3 regions of the Pseudoalteromonas sp. SG41-2 genome follow, and region 1 is predicted to be linked to each of the others. Evidence: predicted binding sites of a transcription regulator. Region 1 holds the regulator's gene; each other region holds the start of a gene.

Region 1 (11,313 bases):
GATGCTTTGTGGCGTTTTTATAGCCGAAAATTGAAGCTTTTTTGCAAAAAATGCTGACAAAACGCATAAAATTAACGGATATAGCATATAACAGGATAGACCTGATATTGCTTGAATTTAATTATAATATAGGTATCGTTCCCTATAAGATATAAGAACTGCTTACTCTCACTTTCAACTTAACTTACTTGCAGGATAAAATCGCGTTATGTCAGACTTTCGTGAACAAGCTTTACATTACCATTCGCACCCCGTTCCAGGAAAAATTAGCGTTGAGCTTACAAAGCCAGCTGAAACCGTACAGGATCTTGCACTCGCATACAGCCCCGGTGTTGCAGAACCGGTACGTGAAATAGCTGCTGATCCCGCTAATGCCTACAAATACACCGGTAAAGGCAATATGGTTGCGGTTATTACTAACGGCACCGCTATTTTAGGTTTAGGTAACTTAGGTCCATTGGCTTCAAAACCGGTTATGGAAGGTAAAGCGTTATTATTTAAACGCTTTGCGGGTCTAGATTCGATAGATATTGAGGTGAAACACAATACCACCGAAGATTTCATCAATACAGTTGCTAACATCGCTGATACGTTTGGCGGTATTAACTTAGAAGACATTAAAGCGCCAGAGTGTTTTGAAATAGAAAAAGCATTGATCGAGCGTTGTAGCATTCCAGTGTTCCACGACGATCAACACGGTACCGCGATTGTAACGGCTGCTGGTATGATCAACGCACTTGAAGTACAAGGCAAAGAAATCGAAGATGCGATTATCGTTTGTTTAGGAGCCGGTGCCGCAGCGGTTGCGTGTATGGAGCTACTGATCAAGTGTGGTGCATTGCGTGAACATATTTACATGTTAGATCGTAAAGGCGTTATTCATACTCGTCGTGATGATTTAAACGAGTACAAACAGTTATTCGCTAACAATACAGATAAGCGCACACTGCAAGATGTTATTGCTGATGCCGATGTATTTGTTGGTGTATCTGGCCCGAATTTACTTTCTCCTGACGATCTTAAGTTAATGGCTGATCGACCTGTAGTGTTTGCCTGTTCAAACCCAGATCCAGAAATCTCACCAGTGCTTGCTCATGGTGCTCGCGATGATTTAATCATGGCAACGGGTCGTTCAGATTATCCAAACCAAGTTAACAACGTGCTGTGTTTCCCATTTATTTTCCGTGGTGCGCTAGATGTGCGTGCAAGCAAAATTAATGATGAAATGAAAATTGCTGCGGTTGACGCTATTCGTAGCATTGCTAAAGAACCAGTACCAGCGGAAGTATTAAAAGCGGCGGGTGTTGAGACACTTGAATTTGGTGCGCAGTATATTATTCCAAAACCGATGGATCCGCGTCTATTACCGCGCATTGCCAAAGCAGTAGCGCAAGCGGCAATTGATTCTGGTGTTGCACAAATTGATATGCCGGAAAACTACATGGAGTAGCTGCTTCGCTGCAATTGGTAATGGCACAATAATAAAAACCTCAGCAACTTACGTTACTGAGGTTTTTTTGTAGCCAATTCCTGAAGCAGGAATATATACAAATGATAACTTAATCTTCGTTGAGTACAGGTACTTCGAGACCCATTTCAAGCATGATTTTTTTCACTTCTTCAGGCACTTTCTCTGGATTATCTTTACGTAAATCTTCATCGTTTGGCAGTGGTTGGCCAGTAAATGCGTGTAAAAATGCTTCACAAAGTAATTCGCTATTTGTTGCATGGCGAAGATTATTAATTTGACGACGAGTGCGCTCATCAGTCAAAACTTTTAATACATTTAGCGGGATCGAAACGGTGATCTTTTTAACTTGTTCTGATTTTTTCCCGTGTTCTGCGTATGGGTGAATATATTCACCATTCCATTTAGCCATAGGATGTATCGTTGCCTCAGGTTGTTAATTGTTTGCGCGACCTTTTGCAGCGCAAAGATGGCGAAATTCTATCGTGTTAAAAAAGATAGTCAAATACTTGTTTTTTAGCCATCTAGAGGCTTAAATGTTTTTACTTCTAATCTTGCGGCTAAAACCGCATAAATGCTTTGACTTATTAAATTTGATCCTCTAACCTTTTAGACGTCTAAACATCCATTTAATTGTAGGTGACGGTATGAGTCAAAAGAATAAAGCAACCATTGCAGTACGCAATGGTATTGATGCAGATAAACATCACGGCGCGGTTGTGCCTCCCATTCATTTATCGACCACCTACTCATTTGCTGATTTTGATAAAAAGCGCCAATATGATTATGGCCGTAGCGGCAACCCAAACCGTGATTTACTCGCTGAAACGCTCGCTAAGCTTGAAGGTGGCGCTAAGGGGATTATCACTGCAACGGGCATGGCTGCGGTGCATTTAGCTACTCAGCTGCTAAACAGTGACGATACCTTAGTGATCCCACATGATTGCTATGGCGGTAGTTACCGCTTATTCACCTCACTTGAAAAGCGTGGCTTATTAAAGTTAGTGGTTTTAGATTTAACTAAATCTGAAAATCATCAAAAAATTCTTGAGATAAAACCAAAGCTAATTTGGATTGAAACACCGAGTAATCCTATCTTACGGTTAACCGATATTAAAGCGATCACCACGATTGCTAAGCAGTGCGGTGCGTTGGTTGGTGCCGATAACACATTTTTATCACCTGCTTTGCAAAACCCAATTGAGTTTGGTGTTGATATTGTGGTGCATTCGACCACTAAATATATTAACGGTCACTCAGATGTTGTTGGTGGTGCGGTGATCGCCGCTACCCAAGAGTTGGGTGATGAGCTTGCTTGGTGGGCTAATAACATTGGCATTACCGGTGCCCCGTTTGATAGCTACTTAACGTTACGTGGTTTACGTACTTTGAATGTTCGTTTACGTCAGCATCAAGAAAATGCCTTTATTATTGCCCAATATCTAGAAAACTCCCCTTATGTAAGCCAAGTATATTACCCTGGATTAGTATCTCATCCACAGCATGAACTCGCTAAACAGCAGCAACGTGGTTTTGGTGGCATGGTAAGCTTTGATATCAAAGGTGATATTAATGATGCTGCAGAATTTTTGACCAGCTTAGAAGAATTTAGCTTAGCTGAGTCATTAGGTGGGGTTGAGAGTTTGATTTGTCACCCTGCAACTATGACCCACGCAGGTATGGAGGCAACTGCTCGTCTTGCTGCGGGAGTAGGTGATACCCTGATCCGTATTTCGGTGGGCATTGAAGATGTAAAAGATTTAATCGCTGACTTAGATCGTGTATTCAATAAAGTGAAACCAGGTCAAGCTCAGCACGGCGCAAAAGTAATCGCTTCCTCTGTTCAACAACAAGATGATGAGCAATCAAACTCATTTAAACTGACTCCTGCACATACGGCTTTGTGGTAATAAAAAATGGTAAATATAGTTCATAAATTTGGTGGTTCTAGCCTTAGTTCTGCAGAGCGTTATCAGGCCGTAGCAAATATTATTCTAGCCCATACGGAAGCCGGTGATTGTGTGGTGGTATCCGCAGCCGGTAAAACTACCAATACGTTAGTTACGTTATGGCATAGTTACCAGCAAGGTGATCAACAGGCAGTGAGTGATATTTTATTGCAGCTTGATAATCATCAACGTACTTTGATCGAGCAGTTATTGAGTCCAGCAGCGCGACATACGGCATTAAACGTATTAGAACAAGAGCTAGCCTTAATTGCACAGCAAACTCAACAGCAAAGCTTACAGGAAGCCGCATTGCTTGCTCACGGTGAAGTTTGGTCGGCACGATTATTGGCTAGCTATTTAAAACAGTTAAATGTTGCAGCTCAAGATGTTGATGCTCGTCAATTGTTTACCCTTAATGATGGGCAATTATTACATCAAAAAAATCAACAAGCCTGTGCCGAGTTAATTTCAGCCAATTGCATTAATATTGTTACCGGTTTTATAGCCGCTGATTGCCAAGCAAATACCGTTACTTTGGGGCGCAATGGCAGTGATTACAGCGCGACTTTGTTAAGCAGTTATTGTCATGCTAGTCAGGTATCAATTTGGACTGATACCCAAGGGGTGTTTAGTACCGACCCTCGTAAAGTAAAAAAAGCGATTAAGTATTCTAAAGTATGTCGTGGCCAAGCAAACTTACTGGCGCGTTTGGGCAACCCAGTGTTACATGCTAAAACTCTCTCGCCATTAAAAAATACTGATATCAAATTAGTCGTTCGCAGTAGTTACGACAGCGAAGCTAGCGCGACAGAAATTGTCAAAGAAGGTTACAGCAAAGCTAAGCGTTTTATCACTACCTTAGAAAATATTGATTTACTGCGCATTGATCAGCTGCGTGGCGGTGAAATTGGCGAATTAAGTCAGCTTATTCAACACAGCTTGCATCATTTTATTAAAAACGGCGATACCTACTTACTAGTGCCTGCAGCAGCGACTCATCAGGTGGTGAGTCATTTGCAAGGGCGCGCTAATATTATTGAGTCGAACTTACATGGTTGCGCTGTTGTGGCGCCACGAAATGATGTAGCGCAATTATTTGAACAAGCAACGCAAGTGCTTAGTGAGCAAAGTTTAGTGCCGCGCTTTAGCCATCAAGACGCAGACTACATATTACTACTAACGGATCAATCTATTGATAGTGATGTATTGACCTTATTGCATGATAAGCTGATTAACAAAGGCCAAGAGCTTGCCATTATTGTTGCTGGCCTTGGTAATGTTGGTGAAGTATTTATTGAGCAACTAAGTCAGCAGCTTAATCGTTTGCAGCAACACTTCAGCGTTAAGCTGGTTGGTTTATTACGCTCGCGCTCTATGTTGTTCAGCCCAAGTGGTATCGTGCTTGAGCAATGGCAGTCACAGTGGCAAAACGAAGCAATAGATTACCAAGAAGCTGATTTACTGACACGTATCAGCGAACTCGATTACGAACACAAAGTGCTGATTGATATTACTGCTAGTGAAGCGTTTAGTAAGCTTTACCCGGCGTTTGTAAATTTAGATTGTCACCTGATCAGTGCTAATAAATATGCGGGCACTGCAAATAATGACTGGTATCAAAATTTACGCCGTAATTTAGCTGAACGTAACTTATTATGGCGTTATAACACCAGTGTTGGTGCGGGTTTACCAATTAATTTTGCGTTAGCTGATTTACAAAACAGTGGCGACAGTATTACCCATATTGAAGGCGTGTTCTCAGGCACTTTATCGTGGTTGTGTAGCAGTTATGATGGCAGTGTGGCGTTTTCCGATTTAGTGTTGCAAGCGCAGCAAATGGGTTACACCGAGCCTGATCCACGGGAAGATTTATCAGGGCGTGATATGCAGCGTAAGCTATTAATTTTAGCTCGTGAATTAGGGCTCACCTTAGAGCTTGATGAGATTGGCTTAACACCGTTGATGCCAGAGCAACTAGCGCAAGGTGATTGGCAGTCTTTTTTAGCTAATAAGCAGTTGCTTGATGACTTTATTGCTGAAAAAGCACAGTTAGCTGGCAAAGAAAACAAAGTACTGCGTTATACCGGTGCGTTAACAATTGCTGATGGCAAAGTAACCGCTAAAGTCGGTTTGGCTTATGCAACACAGGGTGATGCCTTAGCTAACTTAACTCCAGGTGATAATATCTTTGTTATCAACAGTCAGTGGTATAGCGATAATGCGTTGGTGATCCAAGGTCCTGGTGCAGGCAAAGAAGTTACCGCAGCAGGCGTGCATTCTGATTTATATTGGTTAATACAAAACTTAAAATGAGCTCTGAGTTTGTAAAATAAAAAAAGCGCCGATTGGCGCTTTTTTTATGTAGCAGCGATTTTATATCGCGATAGAGTAATATTAAAACAGCTCTTCTTCTGTTTTAGTCTCTTCTTCAAACACGTTTTCTACATGCTGCATCACATACTTAGTGGGCGAGGTGCCTTTTTCAAAGTATTCAAAGCGACTAGTGTAATCGTTCTTTTGACTCAAGAGTCCCGTTGCTAGATCGATTCGTACCGACACTAATCCTTCAGGTGGCTCGATTGGTGCTTCTGGCTTATCTTTGAGTGCTACTCGCATAAAGTCAATCCATGCTGGTTGAGCTGTTTTAGCACCAGATTCTGCACCAGAGATCTGGGTATTATCCATGTTGTTATTATACGTCGAGCGACCAAGCGGGTTACCTGGATTATCAAATCCAACCCAGACCGAGGTCATAACATTACGGTTAAAGCCGCTAAACCAAGTATCGACAGAGTCATTAGTAGTACCCGTTTTACCGGAAAGATCGCGACGTTCTAATACCTGAGCACGCCAACCTGTGCCACTCCAACCCGTTTTATGAGCCCAACTACCGCCTCCCCAAATTGCGCTATTCATCGCATCAGCTATCAAAAACGCGTTTTGTTTAGATATGATGCGCGGCGCACAATGATTTGCTGCTTGGCTGGTATTTAACCCAGAAGTAGACTCAAATTGAGTCGTTGTTAGCGGAGGAGTAACGGGATCACACGCTAATAGTGGTTCTGTTTTAAATAACACATTACCTGCAGAGTCTTGAATCTCATTAATGAAATAAGGGGTGATCAAATGACCGCCATTGGCAAATGTGCTCATGCCACGGGCAAGCTCTAAAGGAGTAATTGACGCACTACCTAAAGCTAGCGATTCACTGCGATTGATATCATTATTTTGAAAGCCAAATTTTAATAGGTGATCAGCTGTGCGCTGCAAGCCTACCCCGCGTAGTAAGCGCACCGAAATAACGTTTTTCGATTGTGCTAAAGCACGACGAATACGGATTGGGCCGTTATATATCGCAGGGCTGTTTTTTGGTCGCCATGCGACCCCTAGGCTCTTGTCCCATTGATTGATTGGTGCATCATTTAAAATAGACGCTAAGGTATAACCATTATTCAGCGCCGCTGAATAAATAAACGGCTTAATGTTAGAACCTACCTGACGTTTTGCTTGCACGGCTCGGTTATATTGGCTTTGTTCAAAGCTATAGCCACCAACAATCGCTTTAATGCGACCATCATTCGGATCCAGCGATACTAATGCACTTGACGCTTCAGGCAATTGGCTGAGTAGATAACTACCATCGTCATTTTTACGTAGCCAAATTTGCTCCCCTGGATTGAGTATGTCGGTAGCGGTTTTTGGAGGAAAACCTTGACGGTAACGGGTAATGTATTTGCGTGCCCATTTGAGATTATCCCAGTCTAGAGTGGCTTGCTCACCACTTTTTAATAACACTGTTGCCGTTTGATCTGCTACAGACAAAACTGCTGCTGTTAATAACGGGGCAATTTCTTTTACCGGTTTTAGCTTTGCTAAAATTTCACTAGAACTTAGGGCTGGTTGCGTTTCAAAATCCCACAGTTGCTGCTCTGGGCCACGATAGCCATGGCGCATATCGTATGCATGGAGATTATTAACGAGTGCTTTTTGCGCTGCGGCTTGTACGTCAGATTCAACACTGGTGTAAACTTTAAAGCCGGTATTATAGGCTTTTTCGTAGCCATAACGAGCGACCATTTCTGCACGCACCATTTCAGATATATAAGGCGCATATAAGTCTATTTCGGCACCATGAAATTTTGCCGTAATTGGTTCTTGAGAGCTTTGGTTGTAGTCTGCTTGAGAGATATAACCTTCATCGAGCATACGTCTGAGTACCACATTACGGCGTGCCTTGGCGCGAACTGGGTTTCTGATCGGATTTAAAGCTGACGGCGCTTTTGGTAAGCCTGCAATCATTGCCATTTGCGCTAAAGTTAACTCGTTTAGTTGCTTTCCATAATAGACTTGTGCAGCGGCTCCGATACCAAAAGCACGATTACCTAACTCTATTTTATTTAGGTATAAAGCGAGTATTTCATCCTTGGTAAGTAAGTTCTCAATGTGTAACGCAATGAAGATCTCTTTTACTTTACGGATATAGGCCTTTTCACGTGTTAAGAAGAAGTTACGAGCTAACTGCATTGTTATAGTACTTGCGCCTTGTTTTTTCTCACCAGTTGAAATTAATACGAGCGCTGAACGTAAAATACCTATAGGATCTATACCTATATGGTCATAAAAGCGGTTATCTTCAGTAGCTAAAATAGCATTTATGAGTGGTTGTGGGATCTCTTCTATAGTCACTGGAATGCGACGTTTTTCACCGAACTGGTTGATTAACAAACCATCTTTCGAAAAGACTTGCATAGGAGTTTGTAATTGCACGTCTTTTAAAACTTGCACACTGGGGATATCAGATTTAACGTAATAATAAAGGCTTACTAAGGTAATGAGCCCTAAAAACGCGCAGATGATAAAAAATTGTAAAGTTCGTTTCAATAAAATCACTTATATTTTCCCTAAATGGACTCCCAATTAGAATCGGAGACTGCTAGTATATATTGATTAAAAAATGAATAGTATTTTTTCATATAAAAATTATAACTTGTTTATTCTTAAAACAAAGGCCAAGTTGCGAACATGCTAAGTCAACTATTGAGTAAGTCTTCATCGATGATGGTAGGGATAGATATCGGTTCACATGCTATAAAAGCGGTGTTGCTGAATGAAACGGACAGTGGCTACAGGCTCGAAGCGCTAGCAATTGAGCCAATGCCAAAAGGTACAATGGCTGAGCGCAATATTCAAGATATTGAGGCAATTGGTAATATCATTACTAAGCTAAAGCGTAAGTTACCTAAGTCAATTCGTTCGGCAGCAGTGGCTGTATCGGGACAAACCGTCATTACGAAAGTAATTTTTATGGATGTTACGCTTAGCGATGCAGAGCTTGAGTCGCAAATAGAAATCGAGGCCGACAGCCTTATTCCCTATCCTTTAGATGAAGTTAGCCTAGATTTTGAAAAGCTCAGTACCAACGAAGCCGATCCTTCCAAAATGAATGTGTTGCTTTCAGCTGCGCGTACCGAAAGTGTTGAAGCCCGTGTTGGTGCCTTAGAATCAGCTGGCTTAATAGCAAAAGTAGTTGATGTAGAAAGCTATGCGCTGAGTCGCGCAATGGATGTGTATTATCAGCAATTACCAAGCGATGCATTTAATAAGTGTGTAGCAGTGGTCGATATTGGCGCGGTACTTATGTTGGTAAGTGTGGTACTTGGCGGTGAAACGATTTACACCCGAGACCAGGTATTTGGTGGCGATCAATACACCAACAGCATAGTGGCTTATTACAATAAAAGTTTTGATGAAGCTGAAATAGGCAAAACTACTGGCGATCTTCCGCCTAACTATACGTTTGAAGTATTGGCACCGTTTCAAACCTCATTATTACAGCAAGTGCGCCGCGCAGTGCAGATGTTTTTAACTACCAGTGGCAAAGATCAAATCGATTACATTGTGCTTACTGGTGGCACAGCGATGATTGATGGCCTTGATCGATTGCTAATTGAAGAACTAGGTATTCATACCATAGTGGCTGAGCCTTTTGAAAATATGGATATTTCCCACCATGTCGATCGCAATGTGTTACAGCGTCATCGTACTCAATTTGCAATAGCGACAGGTTTGGCATTAAGGAGTTTTTCATCATGCCACATATAAATCTACTGCCGTGGCGCGAACAGCAGCGAAAACAATCGCAGAATAAATTTGTCACTATTTTATTTTTCGTGGTGCTTGGCAGTTTTATCAGTATGTATTTATTGAGTAGCTATTACGGTGGTTTACGAGACGGTCAAAATATTAAAAATAATTACCTTTCAACTGAAATAGGGCAATTAGATCGGCGTATTAGTGAAATTCGTGAGTTAGATAAAAAGAAAGAAAACTTACAGCAACGTATGCGCTTAATTGAAGAGCTGCAAAGTAGTCGTAATTTAGGCACACAAATTATGGATGAAGTTGCCAAAATTGTACCAACGGGTGTTTATCTAACTAAGTTAGAGCGCCGTGGTAGTGCAATTCATGTGGTTGGGCGTAGCGAATCAAATAATTATTTGTCAAACATGTTGCGCCAAGTACAAAACTCCTATCTGCTCGAAAAGCCGACAATGCAAGGCATTATTGCAGGGGAGAAATCGTCTCGTTTATTGAGTGATTTTAATATGGAATTTTATGTAAAACCCTTTGATAAGATTGGAGAGGTTAAATAATGAACCTTGATATCAAAGCGTTAACAGAGATTGAATGGAACGAAATTGAGCTTGAAAATATCGGCGATTGGCCAATAGTTGTCAAGGTTATTTGCTGTACTTTTGTAGCTGCCTTGGTGCTGTTTTTTAGTTACAGCTTATTGGTTTCAGATGAAATAGATAGCTACCACAATGCAGTTAGTAAAGAAGTTGAGTTACGCAGTACCTATCGAGTGAAATATGCTGTGGCCAGTAATCTAGAAATTTACCGTCAACAAATGGTTGAAATGGAAGAAAAGTTTTCTTTACTACTAAAGCGCTTACCGACTTCAAACGAAACACCAGGCTTACTTGATGATTTATCTTATGTGGGCACGACCAGTGGCTTAACCTTTCTTAAAATTGGCTGGTTACCAGAAGTGGAAAAAGAATTTTATACTGAGTTACCGATTAAAATTGAAGTAATAGGTAGCTACCATGAGTTTGGTGATTTTGTTGGTAAAGTGGCGCAACTTCCTCGTATAGTAAGTTTGCATGACTTTTCAATTAATAGTTCAGACTCAGGCAAACTGACATTTAGCGTGGTTGCCAAAACTTACCGCTATGAAGGCGGCGTGAAGAAAGTAGGGGCTAAAAAATGAAAAAACTAGCCTTTGTTTTACTCAGCGGTATTTTGGTGAGCGCATGTAACGATGATACTTCTGAGCAAAAAGAATTTATTGATCAGGTAAAAGCCAGCACTACACCTAAGGTAGAGGCTATTCCAAAACTGACCCAATTTGAGCACTTTGAATACAATGCACAGCAACTACGTAGTCCTTTTGTTGCGCCGCAACCAGAAATTATTCAAAATAACATGATCCAAGTTAAAAACTGCTTACACCCTGATCCTGATCGTACGCGTGAAGTATTAGAGAAATATCCGTTGGATAACCTAGCAATGAAAGGCACGCTGGGTTCTGGTGGCCAAACATGGGCATTAATTAAAGCTGCAGATGATACTTTACACCGAGTTACTATCGGTAATCATATTGGTTTGTATCATGGTGTTGTACAAGATGTTAAAAGTGATTATATAGAATTGTTAGAATTAATACCCGACGGGTCTGGTTGTTGGAAAGAGCGCCTGACGAAGCTGGAAATGTTAGAGGCGGGATCCAATGGCACTAGTTAAAAATAAAAAAGGTAAAATTAAAATGCATAAGGGAGTATCTTGGAGTAATCGCATTCAGCAGGCTTTGTTTGTTGTTATTGCCCTTTTTAT
Region 2 (9,869 bases), on a different contig from region 1:
ACTGCTACGCGGCGTGAAACTGCAGCTGGTAATACGCTTTCTTTGTATGCAGCATCTTGCGCATCAAATGCATCTGTTGATGGCATTGATACAACGCGTACTTTTTTACCTTGCTTACGTAGTTCTGCCGCTGAATCTTGTGCTAATTGCACCTCAGAGCCAGTTGCGATTAAGATAAGCTCAGGCTCGCCATCACAGCTCAGTACATAACCACCTTTTTTAACGTCGCTTAATTGCTGCGCTGAGCGAGTTTGCTGCTCAAGGCCTTGGCGAGTAAAGATAAGTGATGTTGGACCATCTTGGCGCTCAATCGCTTGTTGCCATGCAATCGCAGACTCAACTTGGTCACACGGGCGCCAGTTAACTAGGTTTGGCGTTAAACGCATGCTAGCAATTTGCTCTACTGGTTGGTGAGTTGGACCATCTTCACCTAAACCGATTGAATCGTGGGTGTATACAAAAATGCTTGGCACTTTCATAAGTGCAGCCATGCGTACTGCATTACGTGCATATTCCATAAACATTAGGAAAGTTGCGCCGTAAGGAATAAAACCTTTATGCAGTGCAATACCATTCATAATCGCCGACATACCAAACTCACGAACACCGTAATAGATGTAGTTACCGCTGGCATCATCGCGTGTTAAGCCTTTAGAGCCTTTCCAAATAGTCAGGTTAGAACCCGCTAAATCAGCTGAGCCGCCCATAAATTCAGGCAGTAATGGGCCAAATGCATTCAGTGCGTCTTGCGATGCCTTACGTGATGCTGGGTTTGCTGGATTTGCGTCTAGTTGCTCAATATATGCTTGTGATTTTTCAGCCCAATCTGCTGGCAACTCACTACTAGTACGGCGTTTAAATTCAGCGGCTAGTTCTGGGTGTGCAGCGGCGTACGCGGCAAATTTTTCATCCCAGTTAGCTTCAAGTTGTTTACCCTTTTCTTTGCCATCCCATTGTGCATAAATATCAGCTGGGATTTCAAATGCTTCACCAGTCCAACCAAGGAACTCGCGTGCTGCTTTGATTTCGTCTTCACCTAGTGGTGCGCCGTGACAATCATGGCTACCTGATTTATTTGGTGAACCATAACCGATAACTGTTTTACAACAAATTAGTGTTGGCTTGTCGGTGATGCTGCGTGCTTCTTCGATGGCTGCGCGGATAGCGTCTGAGTCATGGCCATCAACGTCACTTACTACATGCCAACCGTAGGCTTTAAAGCGTGCAGGTGTATCATCGCTAAACCAACCTTCAACTTCACCATCAATTGAAATACCGTTGTCATCCCAAAACGCAACAAGCTTACCTAGGCCTAATGTGCCGGCAAGTGAACATGCTTCATGAGAAATACCTTCCATTAAGCAACCATCGCCTAAGAAAGTATATGTGTGGTGATCAACAATATCGTGACCTTCGCGGTTAAATTGCGCGGCTAATGCTTTTTCAGCAATTGCCATACCTACCGCGTTAGTGATCCCTTGACCAAGTGGGCCCGTAGTAGTCTCAATACCTGGCGCATACCCATATTCTGGGTGTCCTGGTGTTTTTGAATGCATTTGACGGAAGTTTTTAATTTCCTCAATTGGTAAATCATAACCACTTAAATGCAATAGAGAATAAATAAGCATTGAACCGTGGCCATTGGAAAGTATAAATCGATCTCTATCTACCCACTCTGGATTTGTTGGGTTGTGGTTTAGATAATCGCGCCATAGTACTTCTGCGATATCAGCCATGCCCATAGGGGCTCCAGGGTGGCCTGATTTGGCCTTTTGTACTGCGTCCATTGATAAGACGCGAATAGCATTTGCAAGTTCTTTGCGAGACGGCATGGATTCTCCTACCTTTACTGTATTTGCGCTGGTTATTGTGTGTATTCATTTGAAGATCCATTCTTACTTATTGTAGGGGCTGTATGCAATTAAAAACCTGATTAAATTGGGCATTATGAATTTTTTTTAAGAACAAAAAGTTATTAGTAATTTTATTTAGACGTCTAGGCGTAAAAAAACTATGCAACTATCGTTGTTTTAGATAAAATACGCCCCTAAATTTTTTAGCGCTCTTACCGACGTTTGTGAAGCGCAATATTTGTGAGCAAAGACAATGGCAAAACATTTATTTACTTCTGAATCTGTTTCTGAAGGTCATCCGGATAAAATCGCGGACCAAATCTCTGACGCGGTACTAGATGCCATCTTAGAACAAGATTCTCATGCCCGTGTTGCGTGTGAAACTTACGTAAAGACTGGTATGGTTATGGTTGGTGGTGAAATCACTACTAGCGCATGGGTTGATATCGAAGAAATCACACGTAAAACTGTACGTGAAATTGGCTACACTCATTCTGATATGGGTTTTGATGCCGACTCGTGTGCAATTTTAAACACGATTGGTAAGCAGTCTCCTGACATCAACCAAGGTGTTGACCGTACTAGCCCAGAAGAACAAGGCGCTGGCGACCAAGGCCTAATGTTTGGTTACGCATGTAACGAAACTGAAGTATTAATGCCTGCACCAATCACTTACTCACACCGTTTAGTACAGCGTCAAGCGCAAGTACGTAAAAGCGGCGAGCTTAACTGGTTACGTCCTGATGCAAAATCACAAGTTACTTTTGCATATGAAAACGGCAAGCCAGTAGGTATTGACGCTGTGGTACTTTCTACTCAACACAGTGAAGACATTTCACAAAAAGATTTAGTAGAAGCTGTGATGGAAACAATCATCAAGCCGGTACTGCCTGCTGAGCTTATCACTAGTGCAACTAAGTTTTTCATTAACCCGACTGGCCGTTTTGTAATCGGTGGCCCAATGGGTGACTGTGGTCTTACTGGTCGTAAAATTATCGTTGATACCTATGGCGGCATGGCTCGTCACGGTGGCGGTGCATTCTCTGGTAAAGATCCATCAAAAGTTGACCGTTCAGCTGCGTACGCTGCACGTTACGTTGCTAAAAACATCGTTGCTGCGGGCCTTGCTGACAAATGTGAACTACAAGTTTCTTACGCAATCGGTGTTGCAGAGCCAACGTCAATCAGTGTTGAAACATTTGGTACCAGCAAGCTTGAAGAATCACGTTTAATTGAATTGATTCGTGAGCACTTTGACTTACGTCCATATGGCTTAATTAAAATGCTTGATCTTGAGCGCCCAATTTATCTACCAACTGCAGCTTACGGGCATTTTGGTCGTGATGAATTCCCTTGGGAACGCACAGATAAAGCAGACGCACTTCGCGCAGCAGCTGGTCTTTAATATCAGCCTTTATGTAAATGTAGAAAAAGCGCCAATTGGCGCTTTTTTTATGCCTGCTGATTATATTGCTGTAAATGCCTAGGTTATTGTCGCGAGGTAAACTCGCTGCTACCAGACGTAGGCGCGGGTTTACCCCGCGCAATTAAAGCTCGTTGCTCAAAGTCAGTGACGTTTTGCCTAACTTCTTAACCTATCAATGTAATTATCTTTTCATACCCAGCCACAGCCCATACAATAAACAACACTATCAGTGCTAATGTTACAGCCGCTGAAGCGATATCTTTCGCACGCCCTGATAGCACGTGGTATTCAACACCGACTCGATCTGTTAATGCTTCAATTGCTGAGTTTAGCAACTCAACAATCAACAATAACAAAAAGCTGATTACAAGAAGTGCCCAGTGCTGCAATGATTGTGCTAGCCAAAATGATAACGGCAATAATACTAGCCCTAGCGCAAGCTCATTACGAAAGGCCGACTCTTCCTTAAATGCGGCTTTAAAACCTTTAATTGAGCATTTAGTTGCTTTTAAAATACGCCCAATTCCTATGCCGTTGGGTTTGTTTACTAAGTTAATTTCTGGTTTAGTCATTTTATGATCTTTAGCGTGTAAGTGTTGCTTATCGGGTGATGGTTAAAACCATTACCTTAATCCATGCCTTGAGTTAATAACTGCCAAGCTGTCGCCATATACTGGGTATATGCTTGCTCTATCTGTGCATCAATTTCAACAAATTGCGATGGTGTTGTCGGTAAAAGCTGAGTTTTATCCCGCTCATTAACACTATAATACTCATAAAGCGCCGATAAATCACCACGCCAGAGCTGTTCATTGTGACGTATTGTTTGAAAACCAAATACCTCCCTATCTGGCGCAGCATTAAATAATGATTGTCCCATGCTATAAAACTGAGTATTTGTTGGCGCAATTAAATCAAATAGTGTTGGAGCGATATCCATATGGCTTGCCACTTGTTGGGCAGGCACTAAATCTGCACTAACACCTTTGCCATAAATCACTATCGGCACATGAGAATAGCGACAACAAAAAAGAGTTTATCCGTAAAGTTACGCACCATTCTTACCCAATGACCTAGGCGCATCCGTTGTAAAATACAATTTAATTAAAAATTACTAACAAGGAGTTAACCAGCCATCCAGATTGTACCGATTGTTAGAATTAACACGCTATTGTTTATTGATGTGACTACAATTACCAACTTGGCTTACTTGCTGATTGGTTTGATAGGTTTTATTGATTAGGCGTAATTTAAGGGCAAGCAAGGTATGCATTGCACTTTCTAATCCCACTTTATTGCTTAGCCAATAAGGAATTGCACCACCAGGATTAGCGTATATTTCATATGTTATGGTTAACAATGATTGCCCTTCACTGCTATGTTGGGTTAATAACCAATGTGCTTTTAGATCAGTGATACGGATCACAGCTTGGCGCTTTGCAAGCTCCCCTGTTTTTGCTGCAATCGTTAACTTCGTCTGAGTGTCGTTCAGTTGTTGGTAGCATGAGTAACTCACCATATCGCGATCAGTGAGTGGCCACGGCGAGTCAAACTCGGTATGTACAATAGTTTCTGAGGGACTTAATCGCTCCAACACTTTCACATGGGTAACATTATCAATCCATAACGGCGCGCTGTCAGTATCACTTAGCAATGTCATAAAGTCATTGGCCGTGACACCTTCAATAGTGATTTCAGCCTGCACTTCAAAAATACCATTGTCATGTTTTTTGTAGTACACACTTGCACCATCATGCTGTTTCCAGAGTTGCCAATGCTGAACATCACTGAGCGCATCGGCACTAAAGAGCAGCATTAGTAATAATACCCGCCGTACCATGTGTATTCCCTATGTACTGGCTTAAAAGCGATTACTGCCAGTAAGGTGATATTTTATATGAAGCTAAGCGGCTTTGTTCCATTGCGTCGACCAAGAATTCAGATTTTCTTTCAAGCCAACTTTGAATTTTTGCCAGCTCTTCATCATCTTGTCCTGCACATAACTGCTTTAGATACTCAAGCGTGCTGAGCTCGTACATGCCGTGTGAAATATCTAACCATGGAATACGAAACTCACTGCGTTCATCTTTTTCAAATAACGAACCTAAACAGTTACCACTGAGTAAGCTGTTTTCTAAACGCATACGTAAATCTAAGTAATCCTTAACAGTCAGTGTTTTTTGTTCTGGCAGTAACTGATGAAGGTCTTGCCAATCTTTTTCAAATAATCGATTAGCAATCTCAGCGACTGGTTTTTCAGCTGCTTGAAACTGTACTTGCCCCCAACTTTTACGCCATTGCTTATCCACCAGCCAGGTGGTTAAAGACAATAATAAGCGGTTATAGCGAGCGCTATGAAACAACCGATTAATATCATCAATACTTGGCTGTAGCTCTTTTAAGTCATTAATAACTTGCGTTAACTCAGGTGCACTGTTGATTTTTTTATAGTATGCGTGGCGCTTAGATGTGTAGGTTTTTAGTTGAATCGCGTTTTCAACCCATGCTAATTCACTTAATAGCCATTTTAGCTCGGTGCGTAATAGCTCGGTGGTGTTTTTATCAACAATATCGTCAAATAACCAAAACGTATGACGGATTAAACTAATACCATCGGTCACTCGTTTCAGAGTCTTTAAACTCGGTTTATCGAAATAACACTGTTCATGTTTTTGTACAAAACGAATACCAAAGCCAATTGCGGCTATAAGTGCTTGCTCTTGTGTTGCATATTTAGGTAACGATACAAAGCCAATTGATTTACTTGGCTTAAGTGGTTTTTCATCCGCAAGGCGATAACCACGAGCTGCTTTAGAATATAGCCCTAATCGAATATTACTTTGACTCACTAACTTATCTGCTAAAGCAAATAATTCATCGCGGCTGCCTTCAACCAGTTCAATTTCAAGCTCACAAATTGGCTCCATCAAACCCGATGCAGATACTTCACCTTTATCTAACACTACTTCAATTTTAGCGCCACTGTCGGTTTCAATAAGCCAAGTACGACGAATGAAGTTAGTACTAAAAATAGGATAAAGATTAGCGGCAATTGCACTTATTTGCATACCATGCGGCCAAATACTGGCATCAAATGCAGTTATATTTGGTCGGCTACTTTCCAGCGGTAAATTATATTCAGGTCGTTGATGCAACCCGCCCATAACTTCTCCAGCAAGCTTGATAGTTTGCTCACATTGATTATCAGCACAGCGGGTACGAAAACCGATATCGAGCGCTCTTAATTCACGGCTTGGCGTGTCAAAATAAGCATTTTGTAAACTACGCGAAGGTTTATTAGTAACCGTTTTTGCAAATTGAGTAATTAACGCGGGGATCAGTGGGATTACGGCGTCTGACACCAAAAACTTCAGTTCTATCTCAGTATCCATTAGGCTTGAGGATTACCTTTAAAATAAATAAGAGCTCAAAATAAACAAAGCTGCCCAACATTGCAAATTTTTTAGCTTATTTGAATCAGCAAACAGCAGCCATGATTACAATATCAGTCTTGCTATTAGCGCGCTAAATCCATACTATCTCAATACTTAACTATGAATAATACGATTGCTGTCCCACAGACGGTTACATTAACAGGGTAGATTGATGTTTAAACATTCTTTATTAGCTTTGCTATTCGCAGCGGCCGCATTTATGAGTCACGCAGAAGAAAGCAATTCAGCTAGCGATGCAAACACCGCTTATATAGTCGATAATCTTTATACATTTATGCACTCTGGCGCGAGTAAAAATTATCGCATTATTGGCTCTGTTGATGCTGGTACAAAGCTAACCCAGCTATCTGCTGAAGAAAATGGCTTTGTTAAAGTTATTGATGATAAAGAACGAGAAGGCTGGGTAGAAGCTAAATTTGTTTCTAAAACTCCAGGTATTCACCAACAATACCGCACACTCAGTGCTGAAATGGCATCAATGCAAGAGCAACTTCGTCAAGCACAGATTGAATTACCGCAGCTACAAGAGCAAAGCCAAACTTTAACTGACCAAAATAGTGCTCTATCAGAGCAGATTGCTAAATTAAAAAGTACCTTAGAAGCTGAACGCACTGAAAAACAACAAGCCGGTGCAAAAGAAAAACGTCAGCTACTAACTTATGGCGGAGCAATTGCCTTCATAGGTTTATTTTTAGGTATTATTTTGACTATCGTATTATCGCGCCGCAAACGTTACGACGGCTGGGCTTAAAACCTTATACCCCGTATAACAGTAATAACTTAGGTTTATCTAAATAAAAGCCGATGCATAATCGGCTTTTCATACTCAAAGAAACTCCCCCTATAATAATGTATATTTTTCAAACAACATAAAACTATGTTTTGTTCAATGTTTTCAGCATTATTCCCCATCTATATTAACCTATTTCATTTTTACCCGTTAAATATTTACTAGAATATTATTTCAGCTTTGTATAATGTAACAAAATACTTGTCCCTAAATGGTGCAGTGAGGGAACCTAATTTAGACGTATAAAAGGATTTAACGATGGCGCAACAACACACCGTCGCACAAGGCGAAACACTGCTACGCATAGCACGCCAATATGGTTATAAAACCTCAACAGCATTATATAACCATCCCAGTAATGCGGAGTTTAAAGCACTACGGCCCGATCCTAATTTAATTTTTCCGGGTGATATCATCAATATTCCACCTAAAAAAGAAAAGTTTATGCCGCTGCGCGCTAACAGTCTAAATACGTTTGTTGTACAAAACGAAAAAGAATATTTTCGCCTGCAAATAATTCATGAAGATGGTGATGACATTACCGGCAAACGTATTGTACTCAACATAGGTAGCCAAGCAATCGATACCGTTCTGCAAAGTGATGGGCTTATCGAAGTAGAGCTTAATAATAACGACGCACTTACTGGCACGGTCGATTTATATTTAAAAGCAGGCGAAACTACACCCACTAAAAGCTTTGCGGTACAAATAGGCAATCTAGATCCAATCGACACGCTTTCTGGCGTGCAGGGACGTTGTAATATGTTGGGGTTTAATTGCGGCAAGGTTGATGGCATTAATGGTGCAAAAACCAAAGCGGGTGTGAGGGAATTTCAACAAGCGCAACAACTACAGGTAGACGGCATTGCAGGGCCGGTTACTAAAAGCCGTCTTGTTTATGTTTATGGAGCCTAAGTTATGAGCCAAGCAATGCCCATGGCAGTCAATAAAGTTAACACACTGGTTATAAAAACAAATGTTGGTGCGTTACAAAAAAATATTATAGTTAAAGTGGTTGGTGATGTAGCTATAAAAGCGCAGTTGTTTAGCCAAGGTAGTACGGTTGACTTAGAGCAACAGGGCAATCAACAATACCACTTTAAAAACCTGTCACAACAAGCGCTTTATACTTTAAAAGTAATTATAGCGGGCGAGGCAGAGTTAACCCTTATTAACGAACAAAGCTTTGCAGATTATTTCGACCTGTTAAAGGTTCGGTCATTCAATATTGGTGAAAAAGGCGGGCCGCAATTACTTGAACATAAAATATTACCAAAAGGTCATATTGAAATAACCTTGCTCGCAGAGCCCCCTAGCTTTGGTGTATTTTTTGATGGCACGGGGAATAACCGCCTTAACGACATACAAGATTCAACCGACGCGAATGAACCGACTAATGTGGTTAAGTTGTTTGAGTTATATCCCTTTCAAAAATATCAATCACGCTATTATGTTGAAGGTATTGGCACTAAAGCAAATGAAAGCGATTCAACCTTAGATATGGGTTTGGCGTTTAGTTTTGATGAGCGAATTAGAGAGACTCTAGTCACAACAGTTCAATTTTTCAAAGAATACTCAAAGATGAGCATTGGATTTCTGGACGTATTTGGTTTTAGCCGTGGCGCAGCGCAAGCGCGGGCATTTGTTAATCAAGTGAATGCGATTTATAAAAATAATCCACACTATTGGGGCGGTATTAAGCCCGTTATCCGCTTTGTTGGCTTATTTGACAGTGTTGCCTCTATTGGTGGTGATGGTGACAACAACCACAGTGAGTTTTATGCCAATAATGAACTTGATTACCCCGTTAACTTACATCTAGCAAGTAGTAGTGCGGGGTTTGTAATGCATTTGGCGGCATTTGATGAAAAGCGTGATAAATTTCCACTCAGCTCATTACGTACCCGTAATAAGCAGCTCCTTAAAAACCAGCAAGAGATTGAATTACCGGGTGTGCACTCAGATATTGGCGGCGGTTATGGCCCCGTAGAAACAACCATATTATACCCGTGGCAATATATTGCTGGGCAAGCCGGAGAGCCAGAGCACGATAAAGAATTAGCGCAGCTTAAAAAGTCACTTGAGCAAAAATATTATTGGCCAACAATTAATATTGAGTTTAAAGCAAGTAGGCCAAGGATGAACAGAAAGCCAAAGCGAATTCGTAATGAATCAGAGTATACGGTTTATACCGGCTATAAACCGTATTGGCGGCGCAATTTAAATAATACCTTACCCCATTATAGCCTAGCGCTAATGCATGAAACGGCGGTTAACCAAGGCGTGCCACTACAAAGCTTAACGGAACTTGCTAACCGCAAACAAGCTGACGGCCAAGCTATACC
Region 3 (11,313 bases), on a different contig from region 1:
AAACGGTCGCCAATCGCGCGGTGAATAAGCATAGCCACCACTGATGAATCAACACCACCAGATAAACCTAAGATTACTTCGTCATCACCCACTGTATCTTTAATGCGCTCTATGGCGTCATCAATGATTTTTGCTGCTGTCCACAGCTTTTCACAACCACAAATATCAATCGCAAAGCGTTCTAGCAAACGTTGGCCTTGATGAGTGTGGGTTACTTCTGGGTGGAATTGTACGCCGTAAAAACGCTTTTCTTCGTTAGACATTGCCGCATGTGGGCAAGTAGATGTTTTAGCTGTGGTTTTGAAAGTATCTGGAATTTCCATTACTTTATCACCATGGCTCATCCACACGTCTAAAATACCTTCACCGCCATCGGTAATGCTGTCTTCAATGGCATCAAATAATGCACAGTTACCGACTTTTTCAACTTGCGCGTAACCAAACTCTTTCTTATCAGAGCTATGAACGCTACCGCCAAGCTGAGTAGCCATTGTTTGCATACCGTAACAAATACCAAGTACAGGTACGCCTGCATTGAATACATACTCAGGGGCACGCGGGCTGTTTTCTAAGGTTGTTGACTCAGGGCCACCAGATAGAATGATACCTTGTGGATTGAACTCACGGATCTGCTCTTCCGTTACGTCCCATGCCCACAGTTCACAGTAAACACCAATTTCTCGCACACGGCGGGCGATCAATTGCGTGTATTGCGAACCAAAGTCTAAAATAAGAATTCGTGAATCGTGAATGTCTTTGCTCATTGAGGGTCTCGTTAGTCAAGAACTAGCACTCAGGTTACCTGAATGACTATAATAAATAAGGGCTAGCGAAGCTAGCCCAGTAATTTTAATAGATTTGAAGCTATTAACCTAAGCGGTAGTTAGGTGCTTCTTTGGTGATTTGCACATCATGAACATGTGACTCACCCATACCTGCTGAAGTAACACGTACAAACTGAGGTTTAGTGTTTAATTCTTCAATCGTTGCACAACCGGTTAAACCCATTGCGCTGCGCAGGCCGCCAACTTGTTGGTGAATGATTGTCGCGATTGGACCTTTATAAGCCACACGACCTTCAATACCTTCTGGCACAAGCTTGTCTGCTTGATTTGATTTTTGGAAATAGCGATCTGATGAACCTTCTTTTTGGTTCATCGCACCAAGCGAGCCCATACCACGGTATGACTTGTAGTAACGGCCTTGGTAAAGCTCGACTTCACCAGGCGCTTCTTCAGTACCCGCTAGCATTGAGCCAACCATCACACATGATGCACCAGCAACAAGTGCTTTTACAATATCACCTGAGAAACGAATACCACCATCAGCAATCACTGGAATGTCACGACCTTTTAGGCCATCAACAGCATCAGAGATAGCTGTGATTTGTGGTACACCACAACCAGTAACAATACGCGTAGTACAGATTGAACCTGGGCCAATTCCTACTTTAACTGCATCAACACCGGCGTCGGCAAGCGCAATCGCACCTTCAGCTGTTGCCACATTGCCTGCTACAATTTGTAGTTCAGGGTAAGTTTGACGAGTTTGTGCAACACGGTCGATAACACCTTGAGAATGACCATGTGAGGTATCAATTAGTAATACATCAACGCCCGCTTCGACTAATGCAGCAATACGCTCATCAGTACCTGGGCCTACACCAACAGCAGCACCTACACGTAAACGACCTTGTTCATCTTTACATGCATGTGGTTTGTCTTGTGCTTTTTGATAATCTTTTACTGTGATCATGCCTTTTAATTTAAACGCATCATCAACAACAAGGATTTTTTCGATACGGTGTTCGTGCATTAATCCTAAGATTTCATCACGCGCAGCACCTTCTTTTACAGTGACTAACTTTTCTTTTTTAGTCATCACTGTTGAAACCGGTTGCTCAAGCTTGGTTTCGAAACGCATATCGCGGCTGGTAACAATACCAACAAGGCCGTTTTCAGCGTCCGTTACCGGAAAACCTGAAAAGCCTTTTTCTTCAGCAAGTACAATTGCATCTGCAATGGTTAAATCCGCTGTCACAGTAACAGGGAAAGAAACAATACCCGCTTCATACGTTTTAACTTTACGTACGTTTTTGGCTTGTTCTTCAATTGTCATGTTTTTGTGGATAAAACCTAAACCGCCCTCTTGCGCTAGCGCAATCGCTAAGCGTGCTTCGGTAACAGTATCCATAGATGCTGAAACTAGCGGCAAGTTAAGTTTGATACCACGCGTTAAGCGAGTTGAAATGTTTGCCGTGTGTGGCAAAACAGTAGAATGACCTGGTACTAAAAGTACGTCATCAAAGGTAAGAGCTTCTTTAGCAATTCTAAGCATTTTGGCAACTTCTCACATGTGGATCTTGTTTAAGGAATTGCGGCCAAATTTTATCAGCGTTGTGGGCACGAGTAAATAAGATTTCACAATTATTTATGATAAAATACCCCCATCATCGCTTTTTAGAGTCGCTTTATGGCCGTAACATCCCAGCAGCAAACGATTTATACCGTTTCTAGGTTAAATAGAGAAATAAGAACCGTACTCGAACAAGGATTCGCATCGTTAAATTTAACCGGCGAAATATCAAATTTCATTACACCAGCCTCTGGTCATTGGTATTTCACGCTCAAAGATGATCGCGCTCAAGTAAAAGCGGCGATGTGGCGAGGCAACAATCGAGGCCAACGCTATCGCCCTGAAAATGGCGCACAAGTGACAGTTCGAGCCCGAGTATCGCTGTATGAACCGCGTGGTGACTATCAGCTGATTGTTGAACACATGGAAGCTGCTGGCGAAGGGCAACTAAAGCAACAGTTTGATGAATTAAAAATGCGCTTAGCCGCCGAAGGTTTATTTAGCTCCGCCCATAAACAACCATTGCCTGGGGTTGTGCATCGTGTTGGTGTTATTACATCAGCCACAGGGGCGGCTATCAAAGATATTTTAACGGTACTTAAGCGTCGAGCGCCACAACTTGAAGTCGTGATCTACCCTGCTATGGTGCAAGGTAAAGACGCGCACCTACAATTAATTGATAAAATCAATATTGCTAATGCCCGCAATGAAGTTGATGTAATTATTTTAGGCCGCGGTGGTGGATCACTAGAAGATTTATGGTGCTTTAACCATGAGCTACTGGCACGCGCTATTTTTGCCAGTAACCTACCAATTATCAGTGCTGTCGGTCATGAAATTGATACCACCATTAGCGATTATGTTGCCGATGTGCGCGCCGCAACGCCAAGCGCGGCTGCAGAGCTTGTTAGCCCCAATAGCAGCGAACTTTATAATCAAATCCAACAACAATTAAATCGCTTAGCCAATGCGTTTAAACATCAGTTATCTGCAAAGCAAAGCGTTGCAACAGCACTTGAGCACCGTTTAACATTATGTCACCCGCGTAATCAGTTAAATCAACAAGCGCAACGTTTAGATGAATTGACAGTAGCATTACAGCAGGCGATACAACATCGGCTCTATCAATATGAGCGCCGCTTAAATAATCTAACGCCGCGACTAATGCAGCGCTCACCAGATCGCAAAATTACTCAGGCAAGTCATCAATTACAGCAACTGCAAGGGCGTTTAACACAAACCATGCAGCAACAATTACACAGTGCCCAAAATACCCTCGCAATGCAGGCTAGCCGATTAGAATCTGTAAGTCCGCTCAATGTACTCGCTCGTGGTTATAGCATCACTAAAAATGAGCAAGGGCAAGTGATTAAGTCTATTAAGCAAGTAACTCAAGGTGATTTAATTGTAACCGAGCTTGCTGATGGCGTAATTCAAGCTCGTGTCAGCTGAGGCTCGTTATTCTGACTCAGTACTTAATAATAATGAAAAATCGCGATCGCTTGATTTTGAAGTACTGACTTTAAATTGCTGCCAAAAGTCTTGTTGTACCAACTTATCGTTGAGTTCGCGCCATTGGGTATGATCAAAATCATCTACATCCTTTGGCGCTGCAAGTTCAAATTTACATACCGAACTTTTACACTGCGCACTAACCAATTCAGGGGTGATGCCAAGATCAGCAATCTGTAAAAAGTCTTTCATGGCAGTCTCGGTACGATAAGCCCACTCTTCATTGCGACTTTGCTCAGTAAACTTGTCTAGCAAAGCTTGTTCAAAATCGGACGGTGCTTGCAATTGTTGTTCGTAAGCTTTTACTAATTTTTGCTGTTGCAGTAACTCACGCTTGAGCTGTTGCACTTGTTGCTCAAGCGGTTGCTCTTCTGCCATTTGCTGTTGTGGTGCAATGGCCATTTTTTTGCTATCAATCGCTTGTGCAAAATTTGCTGCTTGATTAGCAACAGCTGTTTCAACGTCCGTCGCCATTATATCGCGTTGCTGCTCAACCTCGTGTGTTAGCAGTGTATGAACAGGTGTTGTCTTGCTTGAGGCCAACTGAAAGTAACCCCAAGTTAAAACCACGCCAGCAGCAAACGCCAGCACACGAGAAAACAAACCATTATTACTCATTTATAATTCCATTTATGGTTAATTTTGATTTATAACATTGCGCTGGTGTGCGATTCGTTTTCAGCTTCAACTTCTAAAAAGTTTTGATTCATGCTTTGCGCTGGACAGGGGCAATTTGGTTTACCAACAATTTTAGCTGGTACGCCTACAACCGTGGTGTGTGGTGGTACGGCGCTCAGTACCACTGAGCCTGCGCCAATTCGGGCGCCCTCGCCGACCTCAATATTGCCGAGCACTTTAGCCCCAGCACCAATTAAAACACCGGCGCGAATTTTCGGATGACGATCGCCTTTTTCATTACCAGTACCACCTAGAGTAACTGATTGTAAAATAGAGACGTTATCTTCAATAACAGCTGTTTCACCAATCACTATACCAGTTGCATGGTCAAACATAATACCATGGCCGACTTTACAAGCAGGATGGATATCAACGCCAAATACTTCTGAGGTACGGCTTTGAATAAAGCGAGCGAGCTCTTTACGGTTTTGTAACCATAAGCAATGGGCGAGTCGATGTGCTTGAATTGCATGGAAACCTTTTAAATTTAATATCACAGTTAAATATGTATCGGCAGCGGGATCACGATCTTTAACGGCTTTTATATCATGGGCGACATGAGTAAGCATTCGATCACATTCAACAAAAGCCTGATCAAATAACTCCCGGATAGTAAATGCAGATACCACTGCGTCTGCCAGCTTATTAGCAACAATAAAGCTCAACGCAGACCCTAAGCACTCATGATTTAAAATGCATGAATACACATGACTTGCTAACAGAGGTTCACGGGTAACGACTTCATTTGCTTCGGTGCGGAGCTGTTGCCAAATTTCATGACGCATAGGACGGCCTTAGATTAATACGAAGATAAGCTTTTATGCAGTTTAACGGATTTCAAGTCAGATGTGTTAACGCTGCGGTTATTTGTTCTAGTTATTAGATATAACTAAATTTCAAAATCATTCTTTAATAATCTCATTATAGTTTTACATAATGAGTTACGACAGTAGATAAAATTAACGTGTAGCCATAAAAAATATAAAACTTTAAAATTCAATAACTAAACATCAATGACAGTTATACTGTCATATGACAAAATAACAACTGGCGTAAAGCTGACGGCGTAAAAAATAATAATAAACGCTAAATTAGCATCATCAACTTAATAAGGAATACGATGATGAACAATGACATACTCAATACAAAGAAACTAGGCTATAAATTTTACTTTCAAGATGGCGACGATCAAATAGCCTGCTTTGGCAGTTACTTCACCGGTAAGGAAGAAGTCTATATTAATGATGAGCTAGTTAGTGAAAAGCGAAGTATTAATGTCACAAGTAAACACCAATTTGAACTATCAGGTAATACTTTTAATGTTAAGTTTGAAATGCACAATATTTTAACTGGTAGGCTTGAGTGCTCACTGTTTAAAAATAAAAAGTTAGTTAAAAGCTTAGAGCAAACAACTTTATTTAGTAACCCTAAAAAATCAGCTCTTTTTATTGCTGGGTGTTTTGTTGTTGGTTTTACTGTTGGGTATATTATTTCAACATTAGCTTTGGGGAAATAATCATGCAATTAAACCCCAAAACTATAAAAGCATTAAGGCAAAAGCTTGATTGGACTCAACAACAGCTTGCAGATGCCTGTGACGTAAGTTTACGAACTATTCAACGGGTAAAAAAAGAAGGCGCAGCGTCTAAAGAAACCACCATGGCCTTGTGTGCAGTGTTAGAAGTACGTCAAGGTGAGTTAATAAAACTTGAGGAAAATACAGTTTCAGTTGCTCAGACACATACTTTAAATACGCAAAGTATCACAACAATTTTAGCGCTGTCGTCCATTGCCAGCTTTGCGCTTGGCATGATCACCGTGTTTTTAATTATGAAATAAGGAGATTTAAACTATGTCAAAGGAATCGCGAGGACACATCACCTTAGTGCTTATCGTCAGTGCAATTATACTTTTTGGATTAGGTGTAAAAATTGGCGCAATGTTATAAAAATGCCCCAAATTTGGGGCATCTAAATTAAGCTTCTTAGTTATTTAAATGCTCGTTATTCAAACACCTTATCTACAGCAAGTACTTCAATATTTTTCGCTGGTATTGCCAGTTTGTAATTAGCGATTACTTTATCCTCAGCAACTAATTCAGCTGGTTTCTCTGCATTATATACCATAGGGGATGTTTGCTCTGACGCTAGGCGCTTTTGCATATCTTTTCCGTCGCCGGTGATAAACACATACTGAATATCATCCGTTTGTAAGTTCTCTTTTATGACACGATTTACATCAGCTACTGTCAGTTTTTCAAGCTTGCTCGTTACATACTTTACGAAAGTATCGGTGTTGTAAAACTCACTATCTAGCGCATACCCTAATTGACGGTTTTGGCTTGCTACCATTTGCGGCACAAAGTTAATTAAGAAGTTACGCGTTGCGTCAAAGTCTTTTTCTGTCATGCCATTTTTGATTAGCTTATCAAGTTCAAATAAAGCGGTACGCGTTGCAAAATGAGCGTCATTGTTCGAGCGCAGCGGGCGAAGCCATACTTGAAATATTTGCTCAGAGCGGCCTAAGTTTGCATCAGGCTTAGTCTGGAACATACCTCGTGGGAAATACTCAATATACGCGTAATCGCCGTAGTTCATACCGCGGGTTTGACGAATGCGCTCATAAAGATATGAGTTTGAACTGCGGTGCTCACCAAAGTATGAGCGAACTAACCACAGTGCCGTCCAGTCTTCACCGCTACGAATGGTATCAATTGGGAAGCCAAACGATACCGCAGTCGATTGCGCTGATTTTTCTACAATTGTAGCGTGATGACCTTTTAGCGCTGGTGCATCAGGAATCGATAAACGACTTTGCTGACCTTTAGGCAAAGCACTTAAATCGCTAAACATGGTTGCTTTAAGTGATTCAGGTACTGCGCCAATTAAACCGACAGTTAGTTTAGCTTGAGTAAATTCTTTCGCATAAAACGCTTTCACGTCATCAAGTGTTAATGCTTCTAAATCAGATAGATCACCGTAGTTATAGCTCTCATATGGGTGACCTTGATACAGCTTATGATAAAGCACTTCTTTACCTAGCTCTTCGTCATTTGAGGCTTTTAGGCCAGATTTTATGCCGTCGATGAGCTCTTTCTTAAGGCGTTTAAAGTCATCTTCTCTAAAGCCAGGATTTAGTAACTGCTCACTAACCAGTGCATACCATTGTGCAGCGTTATCTTTATGGACACGCCCTTGTAGCGAAATCATTTCTTTATCTATCTGATAACCAAAGCTACCTGCCAATGGATAAAGTGCCTGTTTAATGTCGTTGTAGCTCTTCGCCTGTGAACCACCTTGAGCAAGCATGGCCGCAGTGAGTGCAGCTACGCCTTTTTGACCTTTAGGATCAGCCGCAGCACCGGTATGGAATAACCAGTTAATATCAATCAATGGCGAACTATTGGTTTTATCTAGCACTTTAAAATGACGCTGTTGCACTGTGTGCTTGCTAGCAACAAGGCTATTTAAATCCACTTCTTGCTCAAAGTCTGCCACTTTGTCAAGCGCTGACATAGTCACGGTAGTACGGCTACTATCGACAAAGTATTTATTAGCAATATCTTGAATATCTTGTGCGCTGATGCTGTCAGCCGTTGCATATAATTGATTGACGACTTCTGGGTCGCGTTCAAAATGCATATAACTGGCAAGAGTTGAACCTATAGCTTGTGAGGAGTCTAGGCCGTTAATAAAGCTGTATTTAAGATTGGATTTTAAATCAGCTAACTTTTGGCTATCAACCAACTCAGTGCGAGCTTTTGCGTAGGTGCTATTAATTGCATCACGAGCAACCGCTAAATCAGCCTCATTTTCAACTTTCACAAAAACATGTAATAAGCCGGGATCTTTGGTATCAGGGTTATAGCTAAACATTTGGCTAGCAATTTGTTTATCAACCACTAACTCTTGGTAAAGCTCTGAGTTGGTTGAAAAATAAAGCTGTGACAGTAAATCAAGCGCGGCTCTGTCTTTTTGCTTTGGCTGCCAGGCTGTGCCTTTATACGATACTAATAACCAATGCCCTGGTAAGCCTTCGTTTTGTTCATGTATATATTTCGCCGCTTGCTGTTTTGGTTCGGTTGGTATATCAGCAACGAAATTGCCTTTTTGCCATTGGCCCCAGTGTTTTTTAACCATAGCCATAGTTTCAGCTGGATCAACATCGCCTACAATCACTAATGACACATATTCAGGTTTATAAAACTTAGCAAAAAACTCTTTACCGTATGCCATTTGATCCGGCATGGCTTCAATATCTGCAAAAAAGCCCATGGTGGTATGTTTATAAGTATGTTTTTCGAATGCTTCATTACGTACTGCAGAAAGTAACTTACGAACCGGGCTGGCATTATTTTTAAGGTATTCGCCTTTAACTGTTAATGCTTCGGTACGAAATTGCTCTTCTGAATAAGTCAGGTTTTGAAAAATATCCGCTTCAATTTCAAGTACTTTATCAAGATGTTGCTTTGAAAAGTTTAAGTGATAGTTAGTGTAATCATTGGTTGTATAAGCGCGATTATCAACCCCTGAATTTTTTAGAATATCAGAATACACATCTTGCGGATATTTTTCAGAGCCTTTAAACATCATATGTTCAAAAAAGTGTGCAAAACCGGTTTTACCTGCTTCGACTTCATTACGAGAACCGACAGAGACTGGAATTTGTAGTGATACCACATCAGGGTAATCAGTTTTCACCACCATAACGCGTAAACCGTTATCAAGCTCTTCTAATAAATAATCTTGTGAGAACACCCGATCATTACTACTGGCAACCGTTGACTGCTCAATCTCAACCTCTTTGACCATGTTTGAGCCGCTGTTACTTGCACAACCGCCCAGTGCAAGCGTTACCGCAAGGCTCGTTGCTAATAATTTAAATTTCATTGCTATCCCTTGTTAGTTGAATAAATTTCTTGTTTTTAGTCATCCGATTATGCAACAAAGCAAGTCAATATAAGACCCCTGAGGCAATAAATTATGTAAACAGTTGTGTAACACAGAACTCTTCATTCAGAGCAACATGAATAAAACTCATCTTCGTTGAAAAAGTTTCACTAAAAAAAATCTATCTAGACGTCTAAATGGCTGCTATATTATTTGCCATAGATACTAACTTAGCTGGAATGAGGATTATGGCTTTATCACTACAAGAGAAAATTGAAGACACCAATCAGGGTGTGTACTTAATTGGTACCACCCCACCACGTATTGGTACTGATAAAGCGCAGCTTGAAATTATCGCCCAAAAGCTCTTAGCTCGTTTGCATGAAATTGAATACGATGGCGTGATTATTTATGACATTCAAGATGAAAGTAGTCGCACTGAGATGCCTCGCCCTTTTCCGTTCAAGCAAACGGTTGATCCTCGAGAATACAGTAACTTACTACGTAATTTATCGCATCAAGAAGTGATCACTTATAAAAGTGTTGCACAGCGCGGTGTGGCCGAATTTAAACAGTGGTTAAGCGAAACTAAAAACCAGTTTAATTTAAAAAACCTAGTATTAGTCGGTAGTCCATCATCTGACGGGGATATTAAATTAAGCCTGCCTGATGCTTATAAAGTCTTAAGCGAACAGCCTCAAGACTTCTTTTTAGGAGGCGTTACCATTGCCGAGCGCCACGCAAGTAAACGTAATGAACATGAACGCTTACTTGAAAAAACCACGCAAGGCTGTAAATTTTTTATCTCACAAGCTGTGTATAACGCGCAAGCAACTGTGGATTTGATCACCAGTTATGCGCGCAGCTGTAAAGCTCAAGGTATCGAACCTAAACGTATTATTCTAACCTTTACGCCCTGCGGCAGTGAAAAAACCTTAGAGTTTATGCAATGGTTAGGAATTTCCGTACCTGATGCAACTAAATGGCGGATGCTTGATTCGCAAAACCCACTGAGTGAATCTGTACGTATTTGCCGTGAAAACTTAGATTTAATACTAAGAAGTTGCGCGCATTTAGACGTGCCACTGGGGTTAAATATTGAAAGTTTAACCAACCGTAAAGAAGAAATTGATGCATCAATTAATCTTTACCGCTTATTAAAAGCGACAATGGAATTAAATCTTGCTGAAAAACAGATTGCTTAGGTTCGAGCTTCGAGCTTCGAGCAATAATGATAAGCGCCATAGAATAAGCCAGTTCAAATGATTAGCTTCGTTTATTTGAACACGTTTATTTGAATAAGTTCTATCTTGATCTGTCAGATTTGAACTGTAGGACTCAATCAAATCTGACTGTCAGCAACGAGCCTGTAGAATAACTCGTTTTAAATTTATTTTGAGTGATGGTTTAACCATGCCAATACTAAGCGCTAAGTTTCCCTCATTTACTTCTCATTCCCTTCTCTTTGTGCAAAAAAGTTTAGTAAATTATTCACAAAGAGGTTGAGAGGCGCTGCGCTTTAGAGGAATACAGATTCTAGGCCCGACTCGCCATAGCATTTGGTATCACCAGCCGCAAAAGTAGACGCTTGAAGGTGAACCAACCACTGCACTTCCTGTTAATAAAAAGCGCATGATGGTGTGTGTGGGGGCTGGAGGTTAGAGACCTCCGGCTACCCGATTATGTTTACTTTTCTTCTTTGCTCTCGACTACAGATGAAATCAGTTTCCTTAATTCACTTTCATCTCCCTCCGATGCTTTATTTACGGCAGAGTAAAATTCTTGTTGGTCAGGATTAAAGTCAATGTGAGCATCGAAAAGAAAAGATAATTGCTCGTTCAATAACCTCCTACCTAATCTACCATTACCATCCTCAAAT

Evidence for each region. The regulator MetJ, encoded in region 1, represses methionine synthesis genes. The targets are predictions, from matches to a motif close to TAGACGTCTAGACGTCTA.
Region 2: metK (methionine adenosyltransferase) is a predicted target of MetJ. The motif match lies at 1,990-2,007, and genes of this name have one in related genera.
Region 3: H5186_RS21065 (methylenetetrahydrofolate reductase) is a predicted target of MetJ. The motif match lies at 9,621-9,638, and genes of this name have one in related genera.

What each region holds. Positions count from the first base shown of each region.
Region 1 is NZ_JACJFK010000005.1:116,497-127,809, forward strand. Features, by position in the region: gene H5186_RS05630 (malic enzyme-like NAD(P)-binding protein) at 209-1,450, shown strand; gene metJ (met regulon transcriptional regulator MetJ) at 1,560-1,880, opposite strand; gene metB (cystathionine gamma-synthase) at 2,116-3,378, shown strand; gene metL (bifunctional aspartate kinase/homoserine dehydrogenase II) at 3,385-5,730, shown strand; gene H5186_RS05650 (penicillin-binding protein 1A) at 5,812-8,307, opposite strand; gene H5186_RS05655 (pilus assembly protein PilM) at 8,440-9,519, shown strand; gene H5186_RS05660 (PilN domain-containing protein) at 9,507-10,070, shown strand; gene H5186_RS05665 (type 4a pilus biogenesis protein PilO) at 10,070-10,690, shown strand; gene H5186_RS05670 (pilus assembly protein PilP) at 10,687-11,223, shown strand; gene H5186_RS05675 (type IV pilus secretin PilQ) at 11,210-11,313, shown strand, end outside.
Region 2 is NZ_JACJFK010000052.1:419-10,287, forward strand. Features, by position in the region: gene tkt (transketolase) at 1-1,832, opposite strand, end outside; gene metK (methionine adenosyltransferase) at 2,107-3,258, shown strand; gene H5186_RS21875 (diacylglycerol kinase) at 3,444-3,851, opposite strand; gene H5186_RS21880 (hypothetical protein) at 3,908-4,279, opposite strand; gene H5186_RS21885 (START domain-containing protein) at 4,448-5,119, opposite strand; gene H5186_RS21890 (CYTH and CHAD domain-containing protein) at 5,151-6,671, opposite strand; gene H5186_RS21895 (TIGR04211 family SH3 domain-containing protein) at 6,886-7,485, shown strand; gene H5186_RS21900 (peptidoglycan-binding protein) at 7,783-8,439, shown strand; gene H5186_RS21905 (DUF2235 domain-containing protein) at 8,443-9,869, shown strand, end outside.
Region 3 is NZ_JACJFK010000041.1:717-12,029, reverse strand. Features, by position in the region: gene guaA (glutamine-hydrolyzing GMP synthase) at 1-764, opposite strand, end outside; gene guaB (IMP dehydrogenase) at 868-2,337, opposite strand; gene xseA (exodeoxyribonuclease VII large subunit) at 2,473-3,807, shown strand; gene H5186_RS21090 (hypothetical protein) at 3,814-4,485, opposite strand; gene cysE (serine O-acetyltransferase) at 4,515-5,330, opposite strand; gene H5186_RS21080 (hypothetical protein) at 5,669-6,061, shown strand; gene H5186_RS21075 (helix-turn-helix domain-containing protein) at 6,064-6,384, shown strand; gene H5186_RS21070 (pitrilysin family protein) at 6,549-9,434, opposite strand; gene H5186_RS21065 (methylenetetrahydrofolate reductase) at 9,683-10,639, shown strand; gene H5186_RS21060 (Fic family protein) at 11,121-11,313, opposite strand, start outside.